4 regions of the Mesorhizobium sp. YL-MeA3-2017 genome follow, and region 3 is predicted to be linked to each of the others. Evidence: predicted binding sites of a transcription regulator. Region 3 holds the regulator's gene; each other region holds the start of a gene.
What was found. The regulator LexA, encoded in region 3, represses DNA repair genes until DNA is damaged. The targets are predictions, from matches to a motif close to TGTTCNNNNTGTGTTCNG.
Positions count from the first base shown of each region.

Region 1: QFZ88_RS14240 (DNA recombination protein RmuC) is a predicted target of LexA. The motif match lies at 1,538-1,555, and genes of this name have one in related genera.
Region 2: QFZ88_RS04970 (ATP-dependent helicase) is a predicted target of LexA. The motif match lies at 2,316-2,333, and genes of this name have one in related genera.
Region 4: dinB (DNA polymerase IV) is a predicted target of LexA. The motif match lies at 1,950-1,967, and genes of this name have one in related genera.

Region 1 is NZ_JAUSVH010000001.1:2,966,455-2,969,873, forward strand. It holds gene QFZ88_RS14235 (GFA family protein) at 1-227, shown strand, start outside; gene QFZ88_RS14240 (DNA recombination protein RmuC) at 240-1,505, opposite strand; gene def (peptide deformylase) at 1,608-2,138, shown strand; gene fmt (methionyl-tRNA formyltransferase) at 2,147-3,082, shown strand; gene QFZ88_RS14255 (GNAT family N-acetyltransferase) at 3,079-3,419, shown strand, end outside.
Region 2 is NZ_JAUSVH010000001.1:1,048,795-1,052,213, reverse strand. It holds gene QFZ88_RS04970 (ATP-dependent helicase) at 1-2,273, opposite strand, end outside; gene QFZ88_RS04965 (glyoxalase superfamily protein) at 2,541-3,107, shown strand; gene QFZ88_RS04960 (hypothetical protein) at 3,180-3,419, opposite strand, start outside.
Region 3 is NZ_JAUSVH010000001.1:215,854-219,272, forward strand. It holds gene QFZ88_RS00900 (antibiotic biosynthesis monooxygenase) at 1-281, opposite strand, end outside; gene QFZ88_RS00905 (LysR family transcriptional regulator) at 407-1,294, shown strand; gene lexA (transcriptional repressor LexA) at 1,629-2,351, shown strand; gene QFZ88_RS00915 (ComEC/Rec2 family competence protein) at 2,479-3,419, opposite strand, start outside.
Region 4 is NZ_JAUSVH010000003.1:155,742-159,160, forward strand. It holds gene QFZ88_RS28235 (transposase) at 83-559, shown strand; gene dinB (DNA polymerase IV) at 634-1,770, opposite strand; gene QFZ88_RS28245 (ATP-dependent helicase) at 1,983-3,419, shown strand, end outside.

The sequences.
Region 1 (3,419 bases), 2.8 Mb from region 3:
AGACGACCGCGGATAGCGGAACGCCGCGCGCCCATGCTTTCTGTGCCGATTGCGGTTCGCATCTCTACGCCACATCGGTGGGAGACGGCCCGAAAGTTTATGGCATTCGCGCCGGCACGGCCAGGCAGCGGCAGGAGCTGCTGCCAAGGGCGGAGAAGTGGCACGCTTCGGCGCTGCACTGGCTGCCGCGATTTGAAAGTGTCGAGGTCACTTCCGAAGGAGCATAAGCTCGCAGCACTCTAGCTGTCGTCGCCTTCCACAACCCGCAGCCTCAGCTGACCGGTCTTGGAATCAGCGGTGCGCGAGACGGGCTCATGCTTGTGTTGCCCGTCCGCTTTGTTGGCCTCGTCTGCTCCTTCCGCTCCCCCGAACTCCAGCGCCTCGATCTTCTGGCCGCGTTTGGTGACCTTGGAGGAGGAGACGAGTATATCGTCGATGTCTTTTGAGGCCTGGCCGAAATGGGTTTGCAGCTTGCGCACCCGCTCGTCGAGCCGCACGACATCTTCCATCAGGCGGATGACCTCGCCCTGGATCAGATGCGCCTGTTCGCGCATCCGCGCATCCTTGAGGATCGCCTGGATGACCTGGATCGACAGCATCAGGAGCGATGGCGAGACGATGACGACACGGGCCCGATGGGCACGCTGCACCAGCGCCTCGAAATGCTCGTGGATTTCGGCGAACACCGATTCCGACGGCACGAACATGAAGGCGGTGTCCTGCGTCTCGCCCTGGATCAGGTATTTTTCGGCGATATCGCGGATATGGACCTCGATATCGCGCCGGAACGATTGCGCCGAGACCTTCTGCAGCTCGGGGCTCTCCGCCGCGCGGATGGCGTTCCAGGCTTCAAGCGGAAACTTGGCATCGATGGCGAGCGACGGCGCGCCGTTCGGCATCTTCACCACGCAATCCGGCCGGCTGCCGTTCGACAGCGTCGCCTGGAATTCATAGGAGCCGTGCGGCAGTCCGTCGGCGACGATCGCTTCCATGCGCGACTGGCCGAAGGCGCCGCGCGTTTGCTTGTTGGAGAGGATCGCCTGCAGCTGCACCACTTGCCCGGCAAGCGACTGGATGTTGCCTTGCGCGGTATCGATCACCGCAAGCCGCTCCTGCAATTTGGCCAGGCTTTCATGGGTCGATTTCGTCTGCTCGGTCATGGTCTGGCCGATGCGCCCGGTCATGGTGTCCAACCTCTGGCCGAGCGATTGCGTCAATTCGGCCTGGCGGGCGCCGAACACGTCGGCCAGCGCGCCCATGCGCCCTTGCATCTCGGCCTGCGATTGCAGGATGCCGGCCATGCGCGCTTCGGCATCGCGGGCATGATCTGCGGCTTCCGCCGCGGCGACGCTGCGCGCCTTGGCCGCGCGCCACAGCGCCACGATCAAGGCAACGAACAGGACAAAGACAAGCAGCACGACGAAGCCCAGCGCCTGGCCGAGCGAAATCGTGGTCGCGCCAAGCCGGGCGACGGGTTCGGAGAGGATGGAGCCGAGGTCGTTCATTGCGCCAGCATAGCCGATTCTCGAGGCTCGCAAAGATCAAAACGTGAACATGGCGACAGCAGCGCAGTTGACGCTTTCTTTGCAAGGTTTTAGGTGAGCGGTATGTCGATCAAGCCGCTCATCATTCTTCCCGATCCCGTCCTGCGTCAGGTTTCCAAGTCCGTCGAGCGCATCGACGAGCCGTTGCTCAAGCTGGCCGATGACATGCTGGAGACCATGTACGATGCACCGGGCATCGGCCTGGCCGCTATCCAGGTCGGCGAGCCGCTGCGCATGCTGGTGATCGATCTCGCCAAGGAAGGCGAACCGCCGGCACCGCATGTCTTCATCAACCCCGACGTCCTGGAAAGCGGCACTGAGCGCTCGGTCTACGAGGAAGGCTGCCTGTCGATCCCCGACTACTACGCCGAGGTCGAACGGCCGGCCACAGTCCGCGTCCGTTATCTCGACCGGGATGGGCGGCTCCAGGAAATCCAGGCCGAAGGGCTGATGGCAACCTGCCTGCAGCATGAAATCGACCATCTGAACGGCGTTCTGTTCATCGACCATATTTCGAAGCTGAAGCGCGATATGGTGGTCAAGAAGTTCAAGAAGCTCGCCCGCGACAAGGCGCCCAGCCGGCTGGCTGGCTGATCGGGTTCATGACGCTCCGCATCGTCTTCATGGGGACACCGGATTTTTCGGTCGCGACGCTGCGCGCGCTGGCCGAGGCCGGGCACGGCATTGCCGCGGTCTATACGCAGCCGCCGCGCGCCGCCGGCCGGCGTGGACTGGAATTGACGCCATCGCCGGTGCAGCGCGAGGCCGAGCGCCTCGGCATTGCCGTGAGTACGCCTGTTTCGCTGAAGAACGAGGCGGAACAGCAGGCATTCCATGCGTTGAACGCCGATGTCGCGGTGGTTGTCGCCTATGGATTGCTGCTGCCCAAGGCGATCCTCGATGCGCCGCGCCTGGGCTGTCTCAATGGTCACGCCTCGCTTTTGCCACGTTGGCGTGGTGCAGCACCGATCCAGCGCGCCATCATGGCCGGCGATGCCGAGACCGGCATGATGGTCATGAAAATGGAAGCTGGGCTGGACACCGGCCCAGTCGGATTGGTTGACAAACTGGTCATCGATCCCGACATGACGGCTGGCGACCTGCATGATCGCCTGATGGCGGCAGGGGCCAGATTGATGGTCGATGCGCTGGCCCGGCTTGAAACCGGAACATTGAGCTTTGTGGAACAGGCCGCCGATGGCGTGACCTATGCGACAAAGATCGATAAAACGGAAACCCGGATCGATTGGACCCGCCCGGCGGGCGAGGTTCACGACCATATCCGGGGCCTGTCGCCTTTTCCGGGTGGATGGTGCGAGGCCATGATCGGCGGCCGTGTCGAACGGCTGAAGTTGCTGCGTTCGACTGCCGCCGAAGGCGCGGGGGAACCGGGAGGAATTCTCGACGACCGGCTGACGGTCGCCTGCGGAGCAGGCGCGGTCAGGCTGGTCGAATTGCAGCGGGCGGGCGGTAAGCCCGTAACCGCGCAGGAGTTTCTGCGCGGGGCCAAGTTGGAAAAAGGAATGAAATTGTCATGAGCATGATGTCGATACGCGCGGCGACGCCGCGGGACCGCGAGGCAATCCGCCTCGTCGAAGAGCATGCCTTCGGCCAGCAGACCGAAGCAGGCCTGGTCGACGCCATCGTTTTGGAAGGCAACGCGGTGCTGGAGCTGGTCGCCGAGGAAGATGGCCAGGTGGTTGGCCACATCCTGTTCTCGCGCCTCTATGTCGAGAACGGCGGCAAGCAGTTCCCGGCCCTGGCGTTGGCGCCACTCGCCGTGGAGCCCGACTTCCACGGCACCGGCATTGGCGGTGCTCTGGTACGCGAGGCCCATATCCGGCTGAAGGATGCCGGCGAGAACCTGTCGATCGT
Region 2 (3,419 bases), 830 kb from region 3:
CGCCCGGAAGCGAAGGCACCGCCGCCATAAGGATTGCCGTAGCCGCCATAGTTCGAGCCACCGCCCTCCTGCACCTCGACATGGGCTTCCGGCAATTCGTCGAGGAAGCGCGACGGGATGGTCGATTGCCACAGCCCGTGAATGCGGCGGTTGGAGACGAACCACAGATGCAGGTTCTTCTTGGCGCGGGTGAGGCCGACATAGGCCAGCCGCCGTTCCTCTTCCAGGCCCGAGCGGCCGCCTTCGTCCAGCGCGCGCTGGTGGGGAAACAGGCCTTCCTCCCAGCCGGGCAGGAACACGGTCTCGAACTCCAGCCCCTTGGCCGAATGCAGGGTCATGATCGAGACGGCGTCGAGACCCTCATTCTGCTCGGCGTCCATCACCAGCGCGACATGTTCGAGGAAGGCGCGCAGCGATTCATACTCCTCCATGGAGCGGATCAGCTCCTTGAGGTTTTCGAGACGACCCGGCGCGTCGGCCGAACGGTCGTTCTTCCACATGTCGGTGTAGCCGCTCTCCTCGAGAATTGTCTCGGCGAGTTCGGTGTGCGGCGTGGTGTCGAGCAGGCTTTGCCAACGGGCGAAGTTGGCGGCGACCTCGCGCAAGGCGGCGCGCGGCTTCGGCTTCAGTTCGTCGCTTTCGGCGAGCTTGCCGGCGGCCTCCAGCATCGGAACGCGCAGCGCGCGCGCCGTGTCGTGGATCTGGCGGATGGTGGCGTCGCCGAGGCCGCGCTTCGGCACGTTGACGATGCGCTCGAAGGCAAGGTCGTCGGCGCCCTGGGCGACGACGCGGAAGAAGGCCATGGCGTCGCGGATTTCCTGGCGCTCGTAGAAGCGCGGGCCGCCGATGACACGGTAGTTGAGGCCGATCTCGATGAAGCGATCCTCGAAGGAGCGCATCTGGAAGGAGGCGCGCACCAGGATGGCCATGTCGTTCAGCTTGTGGCGGTCTCGCTGATAGGCCTCGATGGTCTCGCCGACGGCGCGTGCTTCTTCGTCGGAATCCCAGGCGGCGTGCACATTGACCTTGGGGTCTTCCGGGTCGGGCCGGTCGGTGAACAGCGTCTTGCCGAGGCGGCCTTCATTGTGGGCGATGAGATGGGCGGCGGCACCCAGGATATGGGCGGTGGAGCGGTAGTTGCGCTCCAGGCGGATGACGGTGGCACCCGGAAAATCCTTCTCGAAGCGCAGGATGTTGTCCACCTCGGCGCCGCGCCAGCCATAGATCGACTGGTCGTCGTCGCCGACGCAGCAGATGTTGACGAGGTTTCTTTCCCTCTCCCCGTTCACGGGGAGAGGGTGGTCCGCAGGACCGGGTGAGGGGCGGGAGCTCGCCTCGGAGACGTTTGCGCCGCCCCTCATCTGCCTGCCGGCATCTTCTCCCCGTGAACGGGGAGAAGAGGGCTGTTTCGGTCGCTGCGCGAGCAGCCTGAGCCACATGTACTGAGCGGTGTTGGTGTCCTGGTATTCGTCGACGAGGATGTATTTGAACTTGCGGTGGTACTCGGCCAGCACGTCGTGATGCTGGCGGAAGATGCGGATCGGGTGCAGCAACAGGTCGCCGAAGTCGCAGGCGTTCAGCGTGGTCAGCCGGTCCTGATAGGCACGGTAGAGCTCGCGGCCACGGCCATTGGCAAAGGCGCGCGCATCGCCTTCCGGAATCTCGTCGGGGCCGAGACCCTTGTTCTTCCAGCCGTCGATCATCTGCGCGAAGGTGCGCGGCGCCCAGCGCTTGTCGTCCAGCCCCTCGGCCTGGATCAGCTGCTTGATCAGACGGATGACGTCGTCGGTGTCGAGGATGGTGAAGTCCGAGCGCAGGCCGGCAAGTTCGGCATGGCGGCGGAGCAGCTTGACGCCGATGGAGTGGAAGGTGCCCAGCCACGGCATGCCCTCGACCGCCTCGCCGACGAGGATGCCGACGCGCTGCTTCATCTCGCGCGCGGCCTTGTTGGTGAAGGTGACGGCTAGGATCTGCGAAGGGAAGGCGAGGCCCTGGCTGAGGATATGGGCGATGCGGGTGGTGAGCACGCGTGTCTTGCCGGTGCCGGCGCCGGCCAGCACCAGCACGGGACCTTCGGTGGTTTCCACCGCCTGGCGCTGCTCGGGGTTCAGCCCCTTCAGATAGTCGGGCGGGTTGTTGTGGCCCTGGCGGGCGGCCATGGCGCGGGCGGCGATGCCGGAGGGGCCTGACTGTGGTGCGGGTGCACGCGCGCTGTCGAAACGCGGAGCATCGTCCTCGTCGAAGAAGGGCATGTCGTGGGGGTCGCCGGCCATTTCGCCTCCGAATGTAGTGATTCGGGCGAGAAAGGCCAGCAATGTTCACACACTGTTCCCTAATTTGGCGGGTTTGCGGGCCATTGACGCCACCAGCAGGATGCGGCTAGCGTCGATTACGGCTCGACGCAGCCGGCAGTCCGCGCCCCGAAATGGGTATGGCGAATGCGTCGCGACACTTCAGTCTGGTCCTTGTCCCTTGGGGCGAAGGCGCCGGCAATGCGGACCCCGGTGAAGCCTGAGCGCCCTGACGAGAAGGATCGCATTATGCGCACATTCCTGGATGCCAAGGCGATGGCGAAAGCCATGCGCGAGACGCTTGCCGTCAAGAAAATCGACATTTCCCATTCCGAGGCGCTGGAGATCGTTGCCTGCCAGTTCGGCCTCGACAATTGGAACATCCTGTCCGCCCGGATCGAAGACAGAGCCGGGCAGGCGGGGGCACCGGCCGCCGATGCAGGCGATATCACCTTCGAACAGGCGGTTCCGATCGTGCGTATCTTCGACGTCGCCAAGGCGCACGAGTTCTATCTCGGCTTCCTCGGTTTCACGGTGGATTGGGAGCATCGCTACGGCGATAATTTCCCGCTCTACACGCAGGTATCCCGGGCAGGCCTCAGGCTGCATCTGTCCGAACATTCGGGCGACGCCAGCCCGGGCGGCAACATGGTCGTCTATATGAGCGGCGTCGAGGCCTTCCAGCGCGAACTGGCGGCGAAGGACTACCGCTACATGAAGCCCGGGCTGGAAAAGGTCGACGACCGGCTGGAGGTCGAGGTCATCGACCCGTTCGGCAATCGCATCCGTTTCATGCAGATCGTGACGGCCGGCTGACCGGCAGTACCGCTGCGGTTCAGAGCTGTGGCCGGAAGGCATGGCCTTCCGGCTTCTTGCGCCCTTTTTCTTCTAGAGGCCGAGCTGACTCTTGAGGCCCGGCACGGAATCCAGCACCTGGCTGGTCAATTGCGGACCGGCGGCGGTTTTCGCCTGCTGGATCAGCGTGGCGGCGGCCTGCTGGATCTGCGCCATGCTGAGGCCGGTCGATTCCAGCTGCGCGACGCCGTTGACCAGCGCGCCGGCCTTGCCACCGAGGATGCCGCCGAGCGCCGACTGCAGCGAACCGAGCAACCCGCCGCCACCGCTGGC
Region 3 (3,419 bases):
TCCAGCTTGCGGAACTTCTCCACGAAGACTGGATCGGAGAAGAACGTGTCGACATCGCCGGCGCCCTGGATCGCTTCGACATTCACGACCGTTTGTCCGTCCGTGCTCTTGGCCAGCGTGCTCCAGAGGAAACCTTCCTTGCGTTCGGCGACATAGTGCACGACGTCCTGGATGATGGCGAAAGCCTCCTCCTGCTTTCCGGGGTGGGCGTGGATGACGTTGACGATGAAGGTCGTTGGCTGGGGAGTGGCCGCGAAGGCGGCGTTCGATTGGGTGGTCATGCGTATCTCCATTTGAGGATCGCGGCGGACTGTGCGCGACGGCATCTGGATATCGGGACGGAAATATCGGATAAATGGTCCGGTATTCTCATCACATCGGATATTTTTTCCGGAATTGACTCTCCATGGATACGCTTGGAACGCTTGGCATTTTCATTCAGGTGGCCGAGGCGGGAAGTTTCGCGAGCGCTGCGCAACGGCTCGGCCTGTCGGGTTCCGCTGTCGGCAAGGCCATCCTGCGGCTCGAGGACGAGATGGGCGCGCGCCTTTTTCACCGCTCGACGCGCAGTATGGCGCTGACCGAGGAAGGCAGTTTTTTCCTCGACAGCTGCCGGCGCATCCAGGCGGAATTCGAACAAGCTCAGGCCCAGCTGTCGCGGTCGCAGGCGACCCCGCGCGGGCAGCTTCGCGTGAGCCTTCCCCTGGCCGGCATGCTTTTGATGCCGACGCTGTCGGCTTTCATGGCAACATATCCGCAGATCAACCTCGATCTCGATTTCACCGACCGGCTTGTCGATGTCATCGAGGAGGGTTTCGACGCCGTCGTTCGAACGGGCGACGTCAAGGACACGCGCCTGATGAGCCGCAAGCTCGGGACATTCAGGCACATGATTGTCGCGGCACCCGAATATCTCGCCGAAAACGGCAGGCCGAGTGTGCCGGAGGACCTCCTCCTGCATCGGTGCCTGCATCATCGCTTCGCGAATTCGGGACGGCTCGAACCGTGGCCGCTGGCGCGCGATGGACGCGAGCTGAAGCTCGACCTTCCCGTCACCACGGTCGCCAGCACGTTGGAACCATTGATCTATCTCGCCGAACGATCTTTCGGCATCACATGCCTTCCGCCGTTTGCCGTATCCTCAGGCCTGGCCGAGAGAAAGCTGGTGCCGCTACTGGAAGACTACCTTAGCGAGGCCGGGACGTTTCGGATCCTTTGGCCGACCAACCGATACCTCTCGCCCAAGGTTCGGGTTTTTGTCGACTACATGGCTGCGAATCTTTTTGCCGAGTAATCACCAGGCTGGAAGGCGCGGGACGCGTAGCAGCAACGTCTTTGTCGGCCGGCTTGGCACAATCCGGCCGGGCCGTGCCTTTGTTGCAGGCCCGGGCTCTTCACACCGCGCGCCTGTTCTGCTCAACCATGCAGTGGCGCCTCGATTCTGCCATTTGCAAAGCCACTCGCCCCGGCGCGACGAAAAAGTCGAGATCGAGTTCCGGCGGCATCAGGCTGAACAAAGCGTCAACAGATTCATTAAACTTTAAATGGTTGCGGAACACAAATGGAACAGATAGTGTTTGTTCCGGGTTTGTTTTACTGATTCCGGTTCCAGTCCCCTGGGGGTGACAATGCTGACACGCAAGCAACACGAGCTTCTGCTCTTCATCCACGAACGACTGAAAGAAAGCGGCATCCCACCCTCTTTCGACGAGATGAAGGAGGCGCTCGATCTTGCATCGAAGTCCGGCATCCACCGCCTGATCACCGCTCTGGAAGAGCGCGGCTTCATCCGCCGGCTGCCGAACCGGGCCCGGGCGCTCGAAGTTTTGCGTCTGCCCGATTCCATCGCGCCCGGCCTCAACGCGGCCAGGAGGTTTTCGCCGGCCGTCATCCAAGGCAGCCTCGGCCGCCCGGCGGCCAAGGAGCCGCAGCGCCCGCAGTCGGCCAGCAATGACGACGATGCCGGCTCCGCCGTTTCCATTCCCGTCATGGGCCGCATCGCCGCCGGTGTGCCGATCGACGCCATCCAGCACCGCACGCATTCCATCTCGGTGCCGCCTGACATGATTTCGGGCGGTGACCACTATGCCCTTGAGGTCAAAGGCGATTCGATGATCGAGGCCGGCATTTTCGACGGCGACACGGTCATCATCCGCAATGCCAACACCGCCAATCCCGGCGAGATCGTCGTGGCACTGGTCGACGAGGAGGAAGCGACGCTGAAGCGCTTCCGCCGCAAGGGCGCGTCGATTGCGCTGGAGGCCGCCAATCCGGCCTATGAAACCCGCATTTTCGGGCCGGACCGGGTCAAGGTGCAAGGCAAGCTGGTCGGCCTGATCCGCCGCTATTAATGAGGCCGGAACAGGTCGGCTCGACGCGCTCGGAGCCGGCTCCAAGCGCTCGTAGCAGGTCTCTTTCCTCCGCTGAAATGTCGCGGAGCCGGTTTAGTGGACGCGGTCTTGCCGAATTGATAGCCGGCTAATTTTCTGGCGTTTGAGGCGCGTGATCTCGTTGTTCTGTCGTGACATCAGGACCGTTCGGCGTGGCATCGCGTTTGTTCGCACGCGCATCGCGCCTGTTTGTGTCGGCATCGAATCTGTTTGCCGAGGCATCGAATTTGCCTGCCTTGGCATTGGACTTCACGCGCTCCTGCTGCCGGGGCGGCAGGCCCCTCGCCTCGCGTGAAAACCGGCGCTGCGCGTGCCAGGGCCGGGAGCTGTCTTCGAGGGCGAAGCGCGCCGTTGCGGCAGCAGCGGCATTTTGCGGGTCGAAATAGACCGCCGCGCTGCCGGCGCGGGCCAGATCCTGTCGGGTGATGACGACGACGGCGGCGTCCTCGCAAAGATCGCGCGCCGTGGCGTCGTCGATGACGATCACGGCGGCGACCGCACAGGCGGGCTTCGCGGCGCGCGCATTGGGCGCCGTCGCCACGACCGGGCCATCGGGATGGCGGGCAAAGCAGAGATCCTGCGCACACAGAAACGGCGTGCCGGGCGGCAGGTCCTGCGCGTCCGCCAAGGCGACGCCGGCCGATGCCGCCGTCTCGGGAAGGACGACAGTCTCGGCATCGAGCGCGCGGCGCCAATTGTCGAGCGTGAACGCATTGGGGCGCGGCCGGCTGACCGCCAGTTCGCCGCCGCCGATGGGCATGGCGACGAGGCGCGCATCCTCGGCCACCAGCACGTCGGGCGTCTCGACATCGTCCATCGCCACGATGCCGGCGAAGGCCAGCGGCACGGCGAGCAGCCGCAGCCATGTCGTGGCCATGGCGCCGATCGCCAGTGCGGCCGTGACCAGCAAAACCGATTGCGTCGAGACGAGCCCGACGGCATCGACCGGCGAGCGTGCTGAGATCCATTCGGCGATCGCCATCATCGCCGACAACCCCTTGCCCATGGCGTAGAGGAACGGTCCGTCGG
Region 4 (3,419 bases), on a different contig from region 3:
CCCGACTTCCGCGCCCCTGATTGACTCCAGCGCTGCGCCGATTGATGTTGCGGGCAACGATGACCAGGAAGTGGAGCACACTATGCCCGATCTGCCGGAAGCTGAAACCGTCGAGGCCGTTACTGAGGCTCCTGCAGCGGTAGAGGCCCCGGAACCGAAGAAAAAGGCTCCACGGCCAAAAAAGGCGAAGGCGACCTCCAAACCGCGGGTTACAAAGGAAGCCACAAAGCCTGCACTCAAGGCGGCGGAGGCTCCGCCTGCTCCGGCCCGCGCCAAGCGCAAGACCTATTCCGAGAAAGAGCGCGCACAAAAAGTTGGACAGATCAAGAAGGCGATCGGCAGCGGCGACAGCGTGAAAGTCGCCGTGGGCAAGGCGGAAATATCGGAACAGACGTATTATCAGTGGCTCAGGGCTTCACAGCCCGCGACGAAGGGTGGCGACTTCGATCTGGAGCGTTTGGCCGCCCTTGAGAAAGAAAACAAAGACTTGATGAAGCAGCTGGAAGAGCGGCTCCTTAAGCAGAATGCCGAACTGAAGCGTAAGCTTGGGATCAAATAGCCGGGCTGCTCCAGATCAAATTTTGAGAGCTTTGGATAGCCGGGTTACCTGCGTCGCCCGTCTCGCCTAGAGCGTTAATCTGCAAATAGCAGAAGCTGCCGATCGTCGTCGCTGCCGTTCCCATCAAGCGACGACAGCGTCACACCGATCAATCTGATGCCTTTTTCGGTGGGGAAGAGCGGCGCCATCAGGGCGGCCGCCACTCCCTCCAGGTCGATGACGCTCGCGATGAGACCACTCGCAGTCCGGCTGCGTGTGATCTGGTGGAAATCAGCGTACTTGACCTTCAGCGTCACCGTCCGGCCGCGAATCCCCTTGGCTTCGCAATAGCCCCAGACCTTTGAGGCAAGCGTCGAGAGTTCGGTTCGCGCCGTCCCAATGTCGAATATGTCGGTCGGGAACGTGTCTTCCGCCCCGACCGACTTGCGCGGCCGGTTCGGTTCGACCGGACGATCATCGATGCCGCGGGCAATCCTGTAGTACCACGTGCCCGACTTCCCAAAATGCTCCTGAAGGAATGACAGCGGCTTGTCACGGAGATCCACGCCGGTCGCGATCCCCAGACGCTCCATCTTGGCCGCCGTCGCCGGACCTACGCCATGGAACTTCTTGACGGGCAGGCTCGCCACGAAGTCCGGCCCCATCTTCGGCGTTATCACGGCCTGGCCGTTGGGCTTATTGAGATCGCTGGCCAGTTTCGCCAGGAACTTGCAGTACGAAATGCCAGCCGATGCGTTGAGGCCGGTCACTTCCTTGATGCGCGCGCGAATGATGGTAGCGATCTCCGTCGCGACGGCGATGTTCTGCTTGTTGATCGTAACGTCGAGATACGCCTCGTCCAGCGATAGCGGCTCGATCAAATCGGTATGCTCGGCAAAGATCTCGCGGATCTGCGCCGACACCGCCCGGTAGACGTCGAACCTCGGCTTGACGAAGATCAGTTCCGGACAGAGGCGCTTCGCGGTTGCTGAGGGCAGTGCCGATCGCACTCCGAAGGCGCGTGCCTCATAGCTTGCGGCCGCAACGACGCCGCGGGCGGCCGAGCCACCGACCGCGACCGGCTTTCCGCGCAGCTCCGGATTGTCCCGCTGTTCGACCGACGCGTAGAAGGCGTCCATGTCCACGTGCAAGACGCGGCGATGCAGGGGAGACGGGCCGTCCTGTCCCAGGGCTCCGCTGACGCCGATGCGGTGGTCCGTGTCTTCTATCATGGCGTCTTCATCGTCGCTGCATTGACCTTCTCGAGAAGATGGGCGGGAGCCGGTGGTATTCCAAATCACCGGCCCCGCCGGGGCTGGGGAATATTATTGCAGCTGTCCCCTACCGCAAATGTCAGGAGGCTTTCCCTTGGGCGGGACATCGCGGCAGGATGACCGGGCCGATCCTTGTTGCGAACGAAACGGAAACACGATTCATTCGCGCAATGAACCTCGCTGTCCTTGATTCGACCGTGGCCGCCGCGGCGCCAGACGACTACCTTGCCGGCCTCAACACCGAGCAACGATCGGCGGTGGTCCACGGCGAAGGCTCGGCCGCGGAGCCCCTGCTGATTATCGCAGGAGCCGGGTCGGGCAAGACCAATACCTTGGCGCACAGGGTCGCGCACCTGATCGTGAACGGTGCCGATCCTCGACGAATCCTTCTCATGACTTTTTCGCGCCGGGCCGCGGCGGAGATGACGCGCCGTGTCGAGCGCATCGCAGCCATGGTGCTCGGCGACAAGGCGTCGATCATGACCGAGGGACTCACCTGGGCAGGCACGTTCCATGCGATCGGAGCCCGGCTGCTGCGCGATCATGCGCTCGAAATCGGTCTCGACCCGGCCTTTACGATCCACGACCGGGAAGATTCGGCCGACCTGATGAACCTGGTACGGCACGAACTCGGCCTGTCCAAGACCGAGAGCAGATTTCCCGCCAAAGGCACCTGCCTTGCGATCTACTCGCGGGCGGTCAACGCGCAGGCCGAACTGGAAGCCGTGCTCGCCAAATCCTTCCCTTGGTGCATAGGCTGGGCCGAGGAGCTGAAAACCCTGTTCGGCGCCTATGTCGAAGCCAAGCAGGCGCAGAACGTCCTCGACTACGATGACCTTCTGTTGTGGTGGGCGCAGATGTGCGCGGAGCCGGCAATCGTGGAACAGCTCCGCTCGCGCTTCGACCACATCCTTGTCGACGAATACCAGGACACCAACCGGCTGCAGGCGACCATCCTGACGGCGCTCAAGCCTGACGGCCGGGGGCTGACTGTCGTCGGCGACGACGCGCAGTCGATCTATTCCTTCCGCGCCGCCGAGGTTCGCAATATCCTGGATTTTCCAGGGCTGTTTCCGGAGCCTGCCCGTATCGTCACGCTTGACCGCAACTACCGGTCCACGAACACCGTGCTGGACGCGGCGAACGCGGTCATCGGCGAGGCGGCCGACCGCTTCATCAAGAACCTCTGGACCGAGCGGCGTTCCGCGGAAAAGCCGTTGCTGGTGACCGTGCGCGACGACGCGGAACAGGCGAACTATGTGTGCGACAAGGTGCTGGAGGAGCGGGAGAGCGGGACGAGGCTCCGGGCGCAGGCGGTTCTCTTCCGCGCCTCGCATCATTCCGGCCCTCTGGAAGTCGAGCTGACGCGCCGCAACATCCCGTTCGTCAAATTCGGCGGGTTGAAATTTCTCGATTCCGCGCATGTGAAAGACGTGCTGGCGCTTCTGCGCTTCGCGGAAAACCCGCGTGATCGCGTGGCCGGCTTTCGCGTGCTTCAGCTCTTGCCCGGCATCGGCCCATCCGCCGCGGGTGCTGCGATCGAGGCGATGGAGCGCGCGCTCGATCCGGTCCTCGGGCTTCAGTTCTTCAAGGTGCCGGCAAGGGCG